Regions from separate parts of the Pseudomonas sp. B19(2017) genome, predicted to be linked through region 2. Evidence: predicted binding sites of a transcription regulator. Region 2 holds the regulator's gene; the other holds the start of a gene.
The links. The regulator sigma-54, encoded in region 2, starts transcription at its own class of promoters, with help from an activator protein. The targets are predictions, from matches to a motif close to ANTGGCATNNANNTTGCTNT.
Positions count from the first base shown of each region.

Region 1: a site for sigma-54 is predicted at 2,004-2,023, ahead of flgB (flagellar basal body rod protein FlgB). Genes of this name have one in related genera too.

Region 1 is NZ_NEJR01000018.1:49,307-56,830, reverse strand. Features, by position in the region: gene flgE (flagellar hook protein FlgE) at 1-357, opposite strand, end outside; gene flgD (flagellar hook assembly protein FlgD) at 387-1,088, opposite strand; gene flgC (flagellar basal body rod protein FlgC) at 1,101-1,544, opposite strand; gene flgB (flagellar basal body rod protein FlgB) at 1,547-1,957, opposite strand; gene cheR (protein-glutamate O-methyltransferase CheR) at 2,323-3,150, opposite strand; gene CAF70_RS21160 (chemotaxis protein CheV) at 3,202-4,131, opposite strand; gene flgA (flagellar basal body P-ring formation chaperone FlgA) at 4,209-4,961, shown strand; gene flgM (flagellar biosynthesis anti-sigma factor FlgM) at 5,126-5,440, shown strand; gene CAF70_RS21145 (flagella synthesis protein FlgN) at 5,490-5,957, shown strand; gene CAF70_RS21140 (flagellar brake protein) at 6,038-6,781, shown strand; gene CAF70_RS21135 (MFS transporter) at 6,950-7,524, opposite strand, start outside.
Region 2 is NZ_NEJR01000004.1:191,603-199,126, reverse strand. Features, by position in the region: gene CAF70_RS08565 (HAD family hydrolase) at 1-332, shown strand, start outside; gene lptC (LPS export ABC transporter periplasmic protein LptC) at 341-913, shown strand; gene lptA (lipopolysaccharide transport periplasmic protein LptA) at 900-1,424, shown strand; gene lptB (LPS export ABC transporter ATP-binding protein) at 1,425-2,150, shown strand; gene CAF70_RS08545 (RNA polymerase factor sigma-54) at 2,327-3,820, shown strand; gene hpf (ribosome hibernation-promoting factor, HPF/YfiA family) at 3,900-4,208, shown strand; gene ptsN (PTS IIA-like nitrogen regulatory protein PtsN) at 4,221-4,685, shown strand; gene rapZ (RNase adapter RapZ) at 4,688-5,542, shown strand; gene CAF70_RS08525 (HPr family phosphocarrier protein) at 5,562-5,834, shown strand; gene CAF70_RS08520 (lyase family protein) at 5,982-7,358, opposite strand; gene CAF70_RS08515 (FagA protein) at 7,351-7,524, opposite strand, start outside.

The DNA of each region.
Region 1 (7,524 bases), on a different contig from region 2:
AGAGTTCACTACATAACCCTGCTTGTCACTGTAGAAAGCACCGGCACGGGTGTAGATCTTCGACCCGTTGTCGTTCAAGGCAAAAAAACCATTGCCATCGATGGCCATGTCCAGCGCCTGGCCGGTGCCATTGATGTTGCCGGCGGAGAACTTTTGCGATACCGCAACCGTCTTCACCCCAGTACCGATAACGGTCTTGCCGGCACTGGTACCACGAATGGAGTTGGAATACTGGTCGGCGAACTCGGCACGCGACGACTTGAAGCCGGTGGTGGCAACGTTGGCAATGTTGTTGCCGGTAACGTTCAGGGCCTTGTTTGCTGCATAGAGGCCGCTAAGGCCGATATTGAAAGACATGTGCTAACTCCTGTCGGTGTGCTTAGGCCCTAGATGCCAATGCTCTGAATTTTGGAAAGCGCAATGCTGCCCAGCCCCGCAAGGTTGAGCGTCATCTCCGAACCATTGGTTCCCATGGTCACACTGGTTACCGTGGCCGGCAGGTTGGTGGTCATGGCCGTGGCCTTGCCCTCGATCGAAGCGGTGGCCTTGAAGGTGTAGGTACCTGCGGCCGCTACTTCGCCGTCGTCGTCCAGGCCATCCCAGGTAAAGTCGATCTTGCCGGCTTTCTGGGTTTCCAGGTCGATGGTGCGCACCAGCTTGTCGTCCTTGTCGTAGATACCCACCGAGGTGGCGGTACTGGACGACGTCAGGTTGATCGAGCCCTTGATGCCCTTGCTGGTATCGACCACGGCCTTGTCGGTCTCGACGATCACGTTGCGCCCGACCAGTGACGAGGCCTGCAGGGCCTGGGAAGACTGCAGCCCGGCGGCGATATAGAGCACCGAGTCATTCAGCGACTGCATGCTCTCAAGGCTGCTGAACTGGGCCAACTGTGCCACGAACTCGCCGTTTTCCTGCGGATCGAGCGGGTTCTGGTTCTTCATCTGGGTAACCAGCAGCTGCAGGAACGCATCCTTGCCCAGGGCACTGCCGGCGGCGCCGGTGCTGCTGCTGTTCTTGCTCTGCTGCTTTTGCAGCGAGGTCAGGTATGCGCTACCGACGTCGGTGGTGGAATTGGTAGTGGTCATGTCGGCTTCCTATCACTGCCCCAGGGTCAGGACTTTCTGCATCATGCTCTTGGCCGTGTTCATCAGCTCGGCATTGGTCTGGAACGCGCGGCTGGCGGAGATCATGTCAGCCATCTCCTCGACCACGTTGACGTTCGGGTAGTAGACGTAGCCGTCCTTGTTCGCCGCCGGGTGGTTGGGCTCGTAACGGGCCTCCAGGTTGCTCTGGTCCTCGACGATGCCCTTTACCTGCACGCCCTGCCCTGCCTCGCCCTGGTCCTCGAACAGCGACTGGCTGCTGCCGGCCTGTGCGTCCTGGAAGGTAGTGGCGAACACCGGGTGGCGAGCGCGGTAGGTCTGGTCGATGCTCGAGGACACGGTCTCGGCGTTGGCGATGTTCGACGCAACGGTGTTCAGGCGCGTGTTCTGCGCACTCATGCCGCTACCGGCAATATTGAAAACACTGGAAAGGGACATGGTCATTCTCCCCGCAGGGCCGAAACCAGCCCTTTGAATTTACTGTTGAGCAAGGTGAAGCTGGCCTGGAAGCCGACGGCGTTCTCGGTGTAGTTCGATTGCTCGATCTGCGCGTCCACGGTGTTCTGATCGATCGACGGCTGCGTTGGCGTGCGGTACTTGAGGGTATCGTCGGCCATGGCCAGGCCCTCGGCCTCGATATGGCGGCTATTGGTACGATCGAGGCTGAAGCGGCCACCGCTCTGCTGTTTATCGCTTTCGGCGGCGAGCACCGAGGCGAAGTCCATGTCACGCGCCTTGTAGTTGGGCGTGTCGGCGTTGGCGATGTTGTTGGCCAGCACTTCGGCGCGCTGGGCGCGGAAGCCCAGGGCCTTTTCGTGAATACCAAGCGCCTTGTCGAAGCTGATGCTCATGTCGGGGAAACCTTCGGAGGTTGACCGGAATATCGTTGGGCAAGGTATAGCAAGGGCTGTGCCAACCAACGAAAAGCCCGGAAATACGGGCTTGCAGGGCGCAGTGCTGTCAGAGTGATGCCAGAAAAGCGGCAAAGGCCTTCCGCCTTGGGTGGCGAAAGCGGCAATTGCCGGGCGGCAAAAGCGGCAAAACAAAAAATTGACGTCAGTGTTTTGCCTGTGCCGACCTCTTCGCGGGCGCGCCCGCTCCCACTGGTAGGGCGCCACCCCAAGGTTTGCATGGATCCTGTGGGAACGGGCATGCCCGCGAAGAGGCCGGCACAGGCAAACAAAAAGGCCGGCAGCTTAGCTGCCGGCCCCCTTGCTTACTTGGCCTGGTAGATGATCCCCGGGCTGCACTGCACCATCTGGTAATGGTCCGGTAGCCCGTTCAGCGCCTCGGAAGCGCCGAGGAACAGGTACCCACCCGGCTTCAAGGTACTGTGAATGCGCAACAGGATGTCCTTCTTCACCTGCGCCGAGAAGTAGATCAGCACGTTGCGGCAGAACACCACATCGAACTTGCCCAGGCTGGCATAGCTGTCGAGCAGGTTGAAGGCGCGGAACTCGACGCGACTGCGAATCGCCGGCTTGACTGCCCAGCGCCCCGGCCCCTTGGTGTCGAAGTAGCGCTGCAGGCGCTCCTGGGACAAGCCACGGGCTATCGCCAGGCTGTCGTACTCACCGGTCTTGCAGTTGGTCAGCATGGTGCCGGACAAGTCGGTGGCAACGATCTGCGCGCCCATCTTCAACTGGCCGAGGTTGCTGCGCTCGAACTCGTCAATGGCCATCGAGATGGAATACGGCTCCTGCCCCGACGAACACGCCGCCGACCACATGCGCAGGCGCTGGCCGGGGTTGTTGCGAATGAACTCGGGAATAACCTTGTTCTTCAGCACCTCGAACGGGTAGGTGTCGCGAAACCACAGGGTCTCGTTGGTGGTCATGGCATCGACCACCTGTTCGCGCAAACCGCCACGCGGCTGGGCCTGAATGCGCTGCACCAGCTCGCCCAGGCTCTTGATACCCTGTTGCTCCATCAGCTTGTTGAGACGGCTGGAAACCAGGTACTGCTTATTCTCGCCCAGCAGGATGCCACAGGCTTTCTCCAGGAATACCCGGAACTGTTCGAAATCCAAATTACCCGTAGACACTACTGCCGCCTCTTTTCAATCACTGGAGCCGGGGGCCTGCCCCCGGCCGCGTCAATGCGTTGCCTTGATCCGGTCGACCACCCGCTGGGCCAGGTCGTCCGGCTTGAACTTGGCCAGGAAGTCATCGGCACCGACCTTCTTGACCATCGCCTGGTTGAACACCCCGGACAGCGAAGTATGCAGGCAGATATGCAATTTTTGCATGCGCGGATCGCTGCGGATCTCTGCCGTTAGCGTATAGCCGTCCATTTCCGGCATTTCAATGTCCGAGATCATCATCAGGAACTCTTCTTCCGGCTTCTTGCCCTCGTCCACCAGCTGGCGCAGGTAGTTCAGGGCCTGGCGGCCGTCATTGAGCGCCACCACCTCCACCCCCACGGTCTGCAGGCAACGGCTGACCTGCTTGCGCGCCACCGAGGAATCGTCGACGGTGAGCACCCGCAGCAGCACGGCCTTGTCCTGCACCTCGGCATCGATCACCCCGTCCGACACCGACTCCGACGAAGGCGCCACTTCGGCCAGCACCTTCTCCACGTCGATGATCTCGACCATGCGGTTATCTACCCGGGTGACCGCAGTCAGGTAGTGGTCGCGTCCGGTGCCCTTGGGTGGCGGATGGATTGCCTCCCAGTTCATGTTGACGATGCGCTCCACCGAGTGCACCAGGAAACCCTGGGTCTTGGTGTTGTATTCGGTGATGATCACGAAGCTGTTGCGCGTGTCTTCCTGCAGCGGCCGCAACCCGGTGGCCATCGACAAGTCGAGGATCGGGATGGTCGCCCCGCGAATATTGGCGACGCCGCGCACCACCGGGTGCGCCTTGGGCAGCAGGGTCAGCGCAGGGCATTGCAGCACTTCCCTGACCTTGAATACGTTGATGCCGTAAAGCTGTTCACCATTGAGGCGAAACAGCAGCAATTCCAGGCGATTCTGCCCCACCAGCTGTGTGCGCTGGTTGACCGAATCCATCACACCTGCCATGCCAGACTCCTTTATGTTTCAGCCTTTCGTTGCAACTCAGGTAGAGAGTCGGCACGGGCTTTGCTTTTTTGAGCGCCATGTACACGAAAACGACATTTTCCCGACGATTGACGCGCCTGCTGACTGGCTCGCTGGCCATGCTGTGCCTGTTGCTGCCCGGCGTTCGCACGGTAGCGGACGCGTTTACCTTGCCTGAACAACTTATCGGTGTCACCCAAGGGTTTCTTGAATTCAGCGTCGAAGATTACCTGGCGACCACCCAGACCGCCGGCCGCTACGAAATCCAGGTCAACCCGCTGGACCCGCGCCTGCGCATGCCGTTGTGCAGCCAGCAACTTGACGCCTCGCTGGAAAGCCCGGCCCAGCCGCTGGGCCGCGTCACGGTAAAGGTGCGCTGCGAAGGCATGGCACCGTGGACCGTGTTCGTGCCGGCCACCGTGCGGCTGTTCCGCGACGTAGTGGTGGTGACCCGCCCGCTCAAGCGCGACAACGTGGTGGGCGAAGGCGACGTTGCCCTGCGCGAGCGCGATGTCGGCACCCTGGGCCAAGGCTTCCTGACCGAACTGGATCAGGCGCTGGGCATGAAAATGCTGCGCCCGACGGTGATCGACCAGGTCCTCACCCCGCAACACCTGGAACAGGCCGAGGTGGTGCGCAAGGGCGACCACGTGGTGATCATCGCCCGCAGTGGCAGCCTGAGCGTGCGCATGCCCGGCGAAGCCCTGAGCAAAGGCAGCCTGAGTGAACAGATCCGGGTGCGCAACCTCAACTCCAAACGGGTGGTCAAGGCCAGGGTGACCGGCCCCGGCCAGGTCGAGGTCAGTATGTAGCCAGCCCATTGATTTGCGCTGGCGGTGAGGAACCGCTTTTCCTAAACTGTGTCAGAAAACGGGTTCGCGAGCTTGCTGACAGGCGGCTATGCATTTGTGCCTAAAGTTTCTTTCGGGTTGGCCGAAAACAAGGCAAGCGTCCAAATACCCAGAGGTTTCTGATCATGGTCATCGACTTCAGTCGTTTGAATAACTCTCCGTCCGTCACGGGCGGCGTGCGCGGCAACACCGCGCCCGGCAGCGCCGAAAAACCGGCAGCCAGCCAGGAAGCGGCAACCGCCACCAGCGCCAGCGGAGAAGCGGTACACCTCAGCCAGGAGGCCCAGCAGTTGCAGAAGATCAGCGACAAGCTGCGCGACGAGCCGGTGGTCAACAGTGCCCGTGTGGCCCAGTTGAAACAGGCAATCGCCGACGGCAGCTACCAGGTCGATGCCGGCCGGGTCGCCAGCAAACTGCTCGATTTCGAAGCCCAGCGCTGACCGTTCGGCGCGCTGACTTCACGGACGCCAGAAAAGCCAAGAGTTAGCCATGCACGACACCACCTTGCTGCAACTGATCGAAGATGACATTGCCCCGATGCAGGAACTGCTGGACCTTCTGCAAAAAGAAGCGATCGCCCTGCATGGCCGCGACATGCCGCTGCTGGAGCAGATCCTGGCGCGCAAGCAGTCGTTGATCATCTTGCTTGAGCAGCACGGCCAGCGCCGCAGCCAGTTGCTCGGCAGCCTGGGCCTGAGTGCCGATCGGGCCGGTGTACAAGCGGTGGCCGCGCAATCGCCCCATGGCGAAGTGATGCTGCAGCGGCTCGACATGCTTTCGCAGTTGATGGACAACTGCCAGCAGGTCAACCAGACCAATGGCCGGATCATTCAGGTGCAGCAACACGCCACCAACAACCAGATCCGCATCCTCATGGGCGGCGATTCACCGTCGCTCTATGACAGTCGTGGCAGCACCTCGCCGCTGGCCAAGCCACGGGCCCTCAGTCAAGTGTGATTTTTTCTGTCAAGGCACGGAACATACTGGCAAAATGCCGTTAATTGCGTGTGTCGCTTTTGCCTGGAGAACGATAAGCCGTGTTCAATGAATCCGATGCCCCGCAGCCGCCAAAGGTGCTGAACACCCCTTTGGAGATTGCGGCCAACTTACGGCAGCTGCAGGAAAGCCACGACCCCCTGATCATCACCTTCCATGACCGCAGCCAGCGCTTCCAGAGCTACGTGGTGCATGTGGACCGTGAAAGCAACACCCTGGCGCTGGACGAAATGATCCCGCGCGACGGCGAGAAATTCATCGAGAACGGCGAACACTTCCGCGTAGAAGGCTTCCACGATGGCGTGCGTATCGCCTGGGACTGCAACCACGCGTTGAAGATCAGTGAAGTCGACGGCCACCGCTGCTACCGCGGCGCCATGCCCCAGGAGGTGACCTATCACCAGCGCCGCAACGCCTTCCGCGCCGCGCTGAAGCTGTCGCAACTGGTCGATATCATCCTCGATGGTGCCCACCTGAAGGGCAACGGTGCCCTGCGTGGCAAGTTGCTGGACATCTCTGCCACCGGCTGCAAATTGCGTTTCGAAGGCAATGTCGAAGATCGCCTGCAACTGGGTCAGGTGTATGAGCGCTTCAAAGCGGGTAACCCGCTGGGGCTGGTGGACACCATGGTCGAACTGCGCCACCTGCACTATGAAGAGCGGATCAACACCACCTTCGCCGGTGTGCGCTTCCACAACCTCACCGGGCAGGCGCAGCGCAAGATCGAGAGCTTTGTGTACCAGCTGCAGCGTGAGGCGCGCCGGTTCGACAAGGACGACTACTGATCGTCGGCCGAATGCAAAAACGCCACCTGCCAAGGTGGCGTTTTCATTTGTGTCCTTATAGTGCCGGCCTCTTCGCGGGCGCGCCGGCTCCCACAGGGACGGCGCAGCCCTCAGGCTTGATGCGGTCCCGGTGGGAGCGGGCATGCCCGCGAACAGGCAGGCACAGGCTTACACCGACTTGCTGACCTCTTGCGGCTCAGACGCCGGTTGCCCGGTCCCCTTCTCTTCCGCCTCGGTGTCCTCTGCGGCCACCGGCGCCTGCATCACATCCTGCACGGTCTGCTCATCAACCCGCGGGTCCAGCGCCGCCGACAATGGCGAACCGGCCGCCGGCATCGCCACGTGGCCCAACGGCGCATCCTGCACCTGGTGCAGCCCGGTGACCGCCTTCGGACGAATGCGCCACACCAGCACCAAGGCAAAGAATACGAAGAAGGCATACAGCATCTGCGGGCCCAGCACCTTCATCAGCACGCCAGCGGCCAACGGCCCGATGCACGCCCCCACGCCATAGGTCACCAGCAGCATCGCGGTCAGCGACACCCGCCGCTCGCTTTCCACATGGTCGTTGGAAAACGCCACCGCCAGCGGGTACAGGCAGAACTGCAGCAACGAAATCACAAAGCCTATGCCGAACAGCAATTCCAGCGGCACACTGGGCAGTACCGCCAGCGGCGCCGAGGCCAGCGCCAGCCCCACCGCCACGCTACGGATCAGCACGGCCCGGTCGTAGCGGTCGGACA
Region 2 (7,524 bases):
AGACCCCGGTGGTCGAGCGCCGGGCAAAGAACCTCGGCATTCCGCACCTTTACCAGGGCCGCGAGGACAAACTGGTGGTGCTCGACGGCCTGCTCGCCGAACTGGGCCTGAGCTATGCTCAAGTGGCCTACCTGGGCGACGACCTGCCCGACCTGCCGGTGATTCGCCGGGTCGCCTTGGGCATGGCGGTGGCCAACGCCGCGCCGTTCGTTCGCCAGCACGCCCACGGCGTGACCCAGGCACGGGGCGGCGAAGGCGCGGCCCGTGAATTCTGTGAACTGATCATGCAGGCCCAGGGCACCCTGGACGCTGCCAACGCCAACTACCTGTAAGGCTGCCCATGTTCAGCAAGAAAGCCCGCAACATTGCGCTGCTCGCGGTGATCGCTGCCCTGCTGGTGGCGATCGGCTACTGGAATGTCAGCCCGGAAAGCTTCCTCGACAAGCCGGTGACCCAGGTCGACGCAAGCGCCATCGACTACTACGCGGTCAACGCCCACAGCCTGCAGTTCCTGCCCGACGGCAAGCTGCAGTACGAAATGACCGCCGACAAGGTCGAACACCTCAAGGCCAGCGAAATCACCCTGCTGACCACGCCGGACCTGCACCTGTACCGCGGCACCGAATACCCGTGGCACGTGCAGAGCACCCGCGCCGAGGTCAACCCGGACGGCAGCGAAGTCGAACTGATCGACAACGTCCGGGTTGCCCGCACCGACGAAAAGCAGCGCGAAATGATCATTACCAGCTCACGCATGACCGTGTTCCCGCAGAAGCAATATGCGCAGACCGAGCAAGCCGTTAGAATCGACGGCGCCGGTGGCACAACTACGGGCAAAGGAATGAAAGCGTATTTGAAAGAAGGCAAGATGGACTTGCTCTCTAACGTAAGAGGACAGTATGAGGCTCGTTAAAACCCTCCCCCTTTTGCTCAGCCTGAGCGCAGCACTGGGAAGCGCGAGCGCCCTCGCCCTGCCGAACGACCGTGACCAGCCGATCCGCATCCAGGCCGACAACGCCCACCTGGACGACAAGCAGGGCGTGGCCACCTACACCGGCGACGTGATCATCACCCAGGGTTCGATGATGATCAAAGGCAACACCGTGACCATCACCCGCTCCGCCTCCGGCGACATCGACGTGGTGACCTCGGTGGGCAACCTGGCCTACTTCGAGCAGCAGCAGAGCGCGGCCAAGCCGGACAAGATGAAAGGCTGGGGCGTGACCATCCAGTACCAGTCGCAGAAGGACCTGGTGATCCTCACCGATCGCGCCAAGGTCGAGAACGAAGGCAACACCACCGAAGGCGAAAAGATCGTCTACAACACCCAGACCCAGGTGGCGACCGCCGGTCGTGGTGGCAACGTGACCTCGCCGCGTCAGCGTATCGACATGGTGATCCAGCCCAAGAAGAAGGCCGAGTAAATGGCAACCCTCAAAGCCCAGCACCTGGCCAAGAGCTACAAGGGGCGGCAAGTCGTGCGTGACGTCAGCCTGTCGATCGACAGCGGCCAGATCGTCGGCCTGCTCGGCCCCAACGGCGCCGGCAAGACCACCTGTTTCTACATGATCGTCGGCCTGGTCCAGGCCGAGCAGGGGCGCGTGCTGATCGACAACCTCGATGTCAGCCACCAGCCCATGCACGGGCGCGCCCGCGCCGGTATCGGCTACTTGCCGCAGGAAGCCTCGATCTTCCGCAAGCTGTCGGTGGCCGACAACATCATGGCCATCCTCGAGACCCGCAAGGACCTCGACCGCGACGGCCGGCGCAAAGAGCTGGAAAGCCTGCTGCAGGAGTTCCACATCAGCCACATTCGCGACAACCTCGGCATGAGCCTGTCCGGTGGTGAGCGCCGCCGCGTGGAAATTGCCCGTGCGCTGGCGACCGCACCCAAGTTCATCCTGCTGGACGAACCGTTTGCCGGTGTCGACCCGATCTCGGTCGGCGACATCAAGCAGATCATCCACCACCTCAAGGCCAAAGGTATCGGTGTACTGATCACCGACCACAACGTGCGTGAAACCCTGGATATCTGCGAAACCGCCTATATCGTCAATGATGGCCGGCTGATCGCCGAAGGCGACGCCGAAACCATCCTGGCCAACGACCTGGTCAAAGAAGTTTACCTGGGCCACGAGTTCCGGCTCTGAGCCCGGCACGCGCCTGGAGTACTGGCAAATCGCCCTGAAACCGGGGTTAAAGTTGTTACAGTACTCTAGGCAAACGCTACAATTTAAGGCATAAAACTTGCTTGATCTGGCGCCCCGGCGCCCTCGTGTAGTGGATGGCGCATGCGCGCCGGCGAACAAGGTATTAAGCCCCAGCCATGAAACCATCGCTCGTCCTAAAAATGGGCCAGCAACTGACGATGACACCGCAGTTGCAACAGGCCATCCGCCTGCTCCAGCTCTCCACCCTGGACCTCCAACAGGAAATCCAGGAAGCGCTGGAGTCGAACCCGATGCTCGAACGTCAGGAAGACGGCGACGACTTCGACAACAGCGACCCGATGGCCGACAACGCCGAGAACAAGCCGGCCGCCGAAGTCCAGGACAACAGCTTCCAGGAAAGCACCACCAGCGCCGACACCCTGGAAGACGGTGAATGGAGCGAGCGCATCCCCAACGAGCTGCCGGTCGACACCGCCTGGGAAGACATCTACCAGACCAGTGCCAGCAGCCTGCCGAGCAACGACGACGACGAGTGGGACTTCACCACCCGTACATCGGCCGGGGAAAGCCTGCAAAGCCACTTGCTGTGGCAATTGAACCTGGCCCCGATGTCCGACACCGACCGCCTGATCGCCGTCACCCTGATCGACAGCATCAACGGCCAGGGTTACCTGGAAGACACCCTCGAAGAAATCTGCGCCGGTTTCGACCCGGAGCTGGATATCGAGCTGGACGAGGTCGAAGCGGTGCTGCACCGCATTCAGCAGTTCGAGCCTGCCGGCATTGCTGCCCGCAACCTGGGCGAATGCCTGTTGCTGCAACTGCGCCAACTGCCCGCCAGCACCCCGTGGATGACCGAAGCCAAGCGCCTGGTCACCGATTTCATCGACTTGCTCGGCAGCCGTGACTACAGCCAGCTGATGCGGCGCATGAAAATCAAGGAAGACGAGCTGCGCCAGGTCATCGAGCTGGTACAAAGCCTCAACCCGCGCCCTGGTTCGCAGATCGAGTCCAGCGAGCCCGAGTACGTGGTGCCCGACGTCATCGTGCGCAAGGACAGCGACCGCTGGCTGGTGGAACTGAACCAGGAGGCCATCCCGCGCCTGCGCGTCAACCCGCAGTACGCCGGGTTCGTGCGCCGCGCCGACACCAGCGCCGACAACACCTTCATGCGCAACCAGCTGCAGGAAGCGCGCTGGTTCATCAAGAGCCTGCAAAGCCGCAACGAAACCCTGATGAAGGTGGCCACGCAGATCGTCGAGCACCAGCGCGGCTTCCTCGACCACGGTGACGAAGCGATGAAGCCGTTGGTGCTGCATGACATCGCCGAAGCGGTAGGTATGCACGAGTCGACCATTTCGCGAGTTACCACGCAGAAATACATGCACACGCCGCGTGGCATCTACGAACTGAAATACTTTTTCTCCAGCCACGTCAGCACCTCCGAAGGCGGAGAATGCTCGTCCACGGCGATCCGCGCGATCATCAAGAAACTGGTTGCGGCGGAAAATCAGAAAAAGCCATTGAGTGACAGCAAGATCGCTGGTTTACTGGAGGCACAAGGCATCCAGGTAGCCCGTCGCACCGTCGCCAAGTACCGCGAGTCCCTCGGCATCGCACCGTCGAGCGAACGCAAGCGACTGATGTAGCCCCTGAGATGTGCCACAGCGTTTGTGGGGCAGGTGCAAGACCTGCCTCTTTATGCACGGGCAACAAAGGAGAAGCTGTATGCAAGTCAATATCAGTGGACAGCATGTAGAAGTCACCCAGCCACTGCGCGATTATGTGCTTGAAAAGCTCGCTCGCGTGGAAAGTCACTTCGACAAGATCACCAACGTGCAGGTCATCATGAAAGTCGAGAAGCTGCAGCAGAAGGTCGAGGCGACCTTGCAGATTCCCGGCGGCGAAGTGGTTGCCAACGCCGAACACGAAGACATGTATGCAGCGATCGATGCCTTGGCCGACAAGCTCGACCGCCAACTGAAAAAACACAAGGAAAAACAGCAAAGCCTGCTGCAAGGTGCAGCTGCCCGCTGATCCCCCCCATCCATGATCCGACTTGAAACCATCCTGACCCCCGGCCGTTCCCTCGTGAACGTGCCGGGTGGCAGCAAGAAGCGCGCCCTGGAAAAGGTCGCCACCGTCATCGCCGAACAAGTGCCAGAACTGGAGATGCAGGATGTCTTCGAAAAACTGGTCGCCCGGGAAAAACTCGGTTCGACCGGTTTCGGCAATGGCATCGCCATTCCGCACTGCCGGCTTGAAGGATGTTCCGCTCCGGTCAGCGCCCTGCTGCACCTGGAAGCCCCTATCGACTACGACGCTATCGATGGCGCACCGGTGGACCTGCTGTTCGTCCTGCTGGTGCCAGAAGCCGCCACCGATGCCCATCTGGAATTGCTGCGCCAGATTGCCAGCATGCTCGATCGCAAGGAGGTTCGTGATCGCCTGCGTGCGGCCACCAGCAGCGAGGCCCTGTTCCAGGTTGTCCTGGACGTACAGAACGAGCACTGAACATGCGCCTGATCATCGTCAGCGGCCGGTCCGGCTCCGGCAAGAGCACCGCCCTCGATGTCCTGGAAGACAACGGTTTCTACTGCATTGACAACCTGCCCGCCGGGCTGCTGCCGCAGCTCGCAGAAAATGCGCTGATCAACACCGAATTACTGCAACCCAAGGTCGCCGTGTCGATCGACGCGCGCAACCTGCCCAGCCACCTCTCACGTTTTCCCGAGTTGCTCGAAGAAGCCCGCGCCCGGCATATCCAGTGCGACGTACTGTACCTGGATGCCGACGAAGACATGCTGCTCAAGCGCTTCTCGGAAACCCGCCGGCGCCACCCGCTGACCAACGCCAACCGGTCGCTGGCGGAAGCCATTCGTGTGGAAAGCGAACTGCTGGGGCCGATTGCCGACCTGGCCGACCTGAAGATCGACACCACCAGCCTGAACCTGTATCAGCTGCGGGATTCGATCAAGCTGCGCCTGCTCAACCAACCCGAGCCTGGCACTGCGTTCCTGGTCGAGTCATTCGGGTTCAAGCGCGGAATGCCGGTCGATGCCGACCTGGTGTTCGATGTGCGCTGCCTGCCCAACCCCTACTGGAAGCCCGAGCTGCGTGAGCACTCCGGCCTCGACCAACCGGTGATCGACTACCTGGCCGCACAGCCGGACGTCGAAGAAATGTTCAACGACATTTCCAGCTACCTGCTCAAGTGGCTGCCCCGCTTCGCCGCCAGCAACCGTGCCTACGTCACTATTGCCATTGGCTGCACCGGCGGCCACCACCGCTCGGTATATATCACCGAGCGCCTTGGCCAGTTGCTGCAGCAATCCCTGAAAAACGTCCAGGTCCGCCATCGCGACCTCTAGCCCAAGGATCCGCCCCACGATGCCCGCCCGTGAAATTACCATCATCAACAAGCTGGGTCTGCATGCCCGGGCGGCGGCCAAGTTCGTCGGCGTTGCCGGCCGCTTCCCCTGCCAGGTCAGGGTTGGCCGTGCGCCCGACAAGCTGGTGGATGGCAAGAGCATCATGGCGGTGATGATGCTGGCGGCCGGCAAAGGTACGCAGGTGCACCTGCATACCGAAGGCGAGCAGGACGAGGACGCCATGGCAGCGCTGGTCGAGCTGATCAACAATTATTTCGACGAAGGCGAATAAATTTCGCAGGCCCCTGTGGGAGCGGCTTTAGCCGCGAAGAATCCAGCGCGGTGCATGGCACCGGCTGCGCCGGTGTTCGCGGGCAAGCCCGCTCCCACAGGGTCCCCGCTAATGCCTGAGAGAGGCCTTGTGTCGCCAGAGGCAGTATCAGATACCGCCAGCGGTGAGTTTTTCCGGGTCAAGCAGCGCTTCCAGCTGATCACGCGAAAGGTCGGTGTGCTCCAGCGCCACATCGATGACCGGACGGCCCTGCTTGTAGGCACTCTTGGCGATCTCGGCCGCCTTTAGGTAGCCGATGATCGGGTTCAGCGCGGTGACCAGGATCGGGTTGCGGGCCAGGGCTTCCTTGAGTTTGCCTTCGTTGACCTTGAAGCTGGCGATGGCCTTGTCGGCCAGCAGGCGGCTGACATTGGCCATCAGCTCGATGCTCTCCAGCAGGTTGCGGGCGATCACCGGCAACATCACATTCAGCTCGAAGTTGCCGGACTGGCCAGCGATGGCGATGGTGGCGTCATTGCCGATCACCTGGGCGGCGACCATGGCGGTGGCCTCCGGAATCACCGGGTTGACCTTGCCGGGCATGATCGAAGAGCCCGGCTGCAGGCCTTGCAGTTCGATTTCGCCCAGTCCGGCCAGCGGGCCGGAGTTCATCCAGCGCAGGTCATTGGCGATCTTCATCAGCGCCACGGCGGCAGTCTTGAGCTGGCCTGACAGGGCCACGGCGGTGTCCTGCGAGCCGATCAGGGCGAACAGGTTTTGCCCGGGGGTGAACCTGACCTGCGTCAGGCCGCTGAGCTGGTGGGCGAAGCTGGCTGCGAACCGGGGGTGGGCGTTGATGCCGGTGCCCACGGCAGTGCCGCCCTGGGCCAGCGCCTGCAGGCTCGGCAGGGTCGCCTCGATGTGCGCCTTGGCGCCATTGATCTGCGCCGCCCAGCCATCCAGCACCTGGCTCATGCGCACTGGCATGGCGTCCATCAGGTGGGTACGGCCGGTCTTCACGTACTGATGCACCTGTGCCGACTTGGCCTCGATCACCTGTATCAGATGCACCAGGGCTGGCAGTAGTTGCTCGTGCAGGGCCAGGGCGGCGCTTACGTGGATGGTGGTCGGGATGATGTCGTTGCTGCTTTGGCCGCAGTTGACGTGGTCGTTGGCGTTTACAGCCTCACCCAGCACGCGGCTGGCCAATGTGGCGATCACCTCGTTGGCGTTCATGTTCGAACTGGTACCGGAGCCAGTCTGGAACACATCCACCGGGAAATGCTGGATGAAGTCACCCGCCAGCAATTGCTCGACTGCAATTACGATTGCCTGGCCTTGCGCGGTCGACAGCTGGTCCAGTTCGACGTTGGCCTTGGCTGCGGCAGCCTTGGCCAGCAGCAGTGCGCGAATGAACTGGGCCGGCATGCGCTGGCCGCTTATCGGGAAGTTGTCGACCGCGCGCTGGGTCTGGGCACCGTACAGGGCCTGGGCCGGCACCTGCAGTTCGCCCATGCTGTCACGCTCGATTCGGGTATCACTCATCATCAGATCCTTGCATCAGTTCATCGGGAGAAATCGACGGCAGCAGGCGGCAATTGGCCAACTGCAGGGCGTAGAACTGCCAGCGCTGGTCTTGCACCGCGCGGTCGAGGTTGCGCAGTTCCAGCAGCGGGCGCCAGGCCTGGTCCAGGCACAGACAGCGCCAATG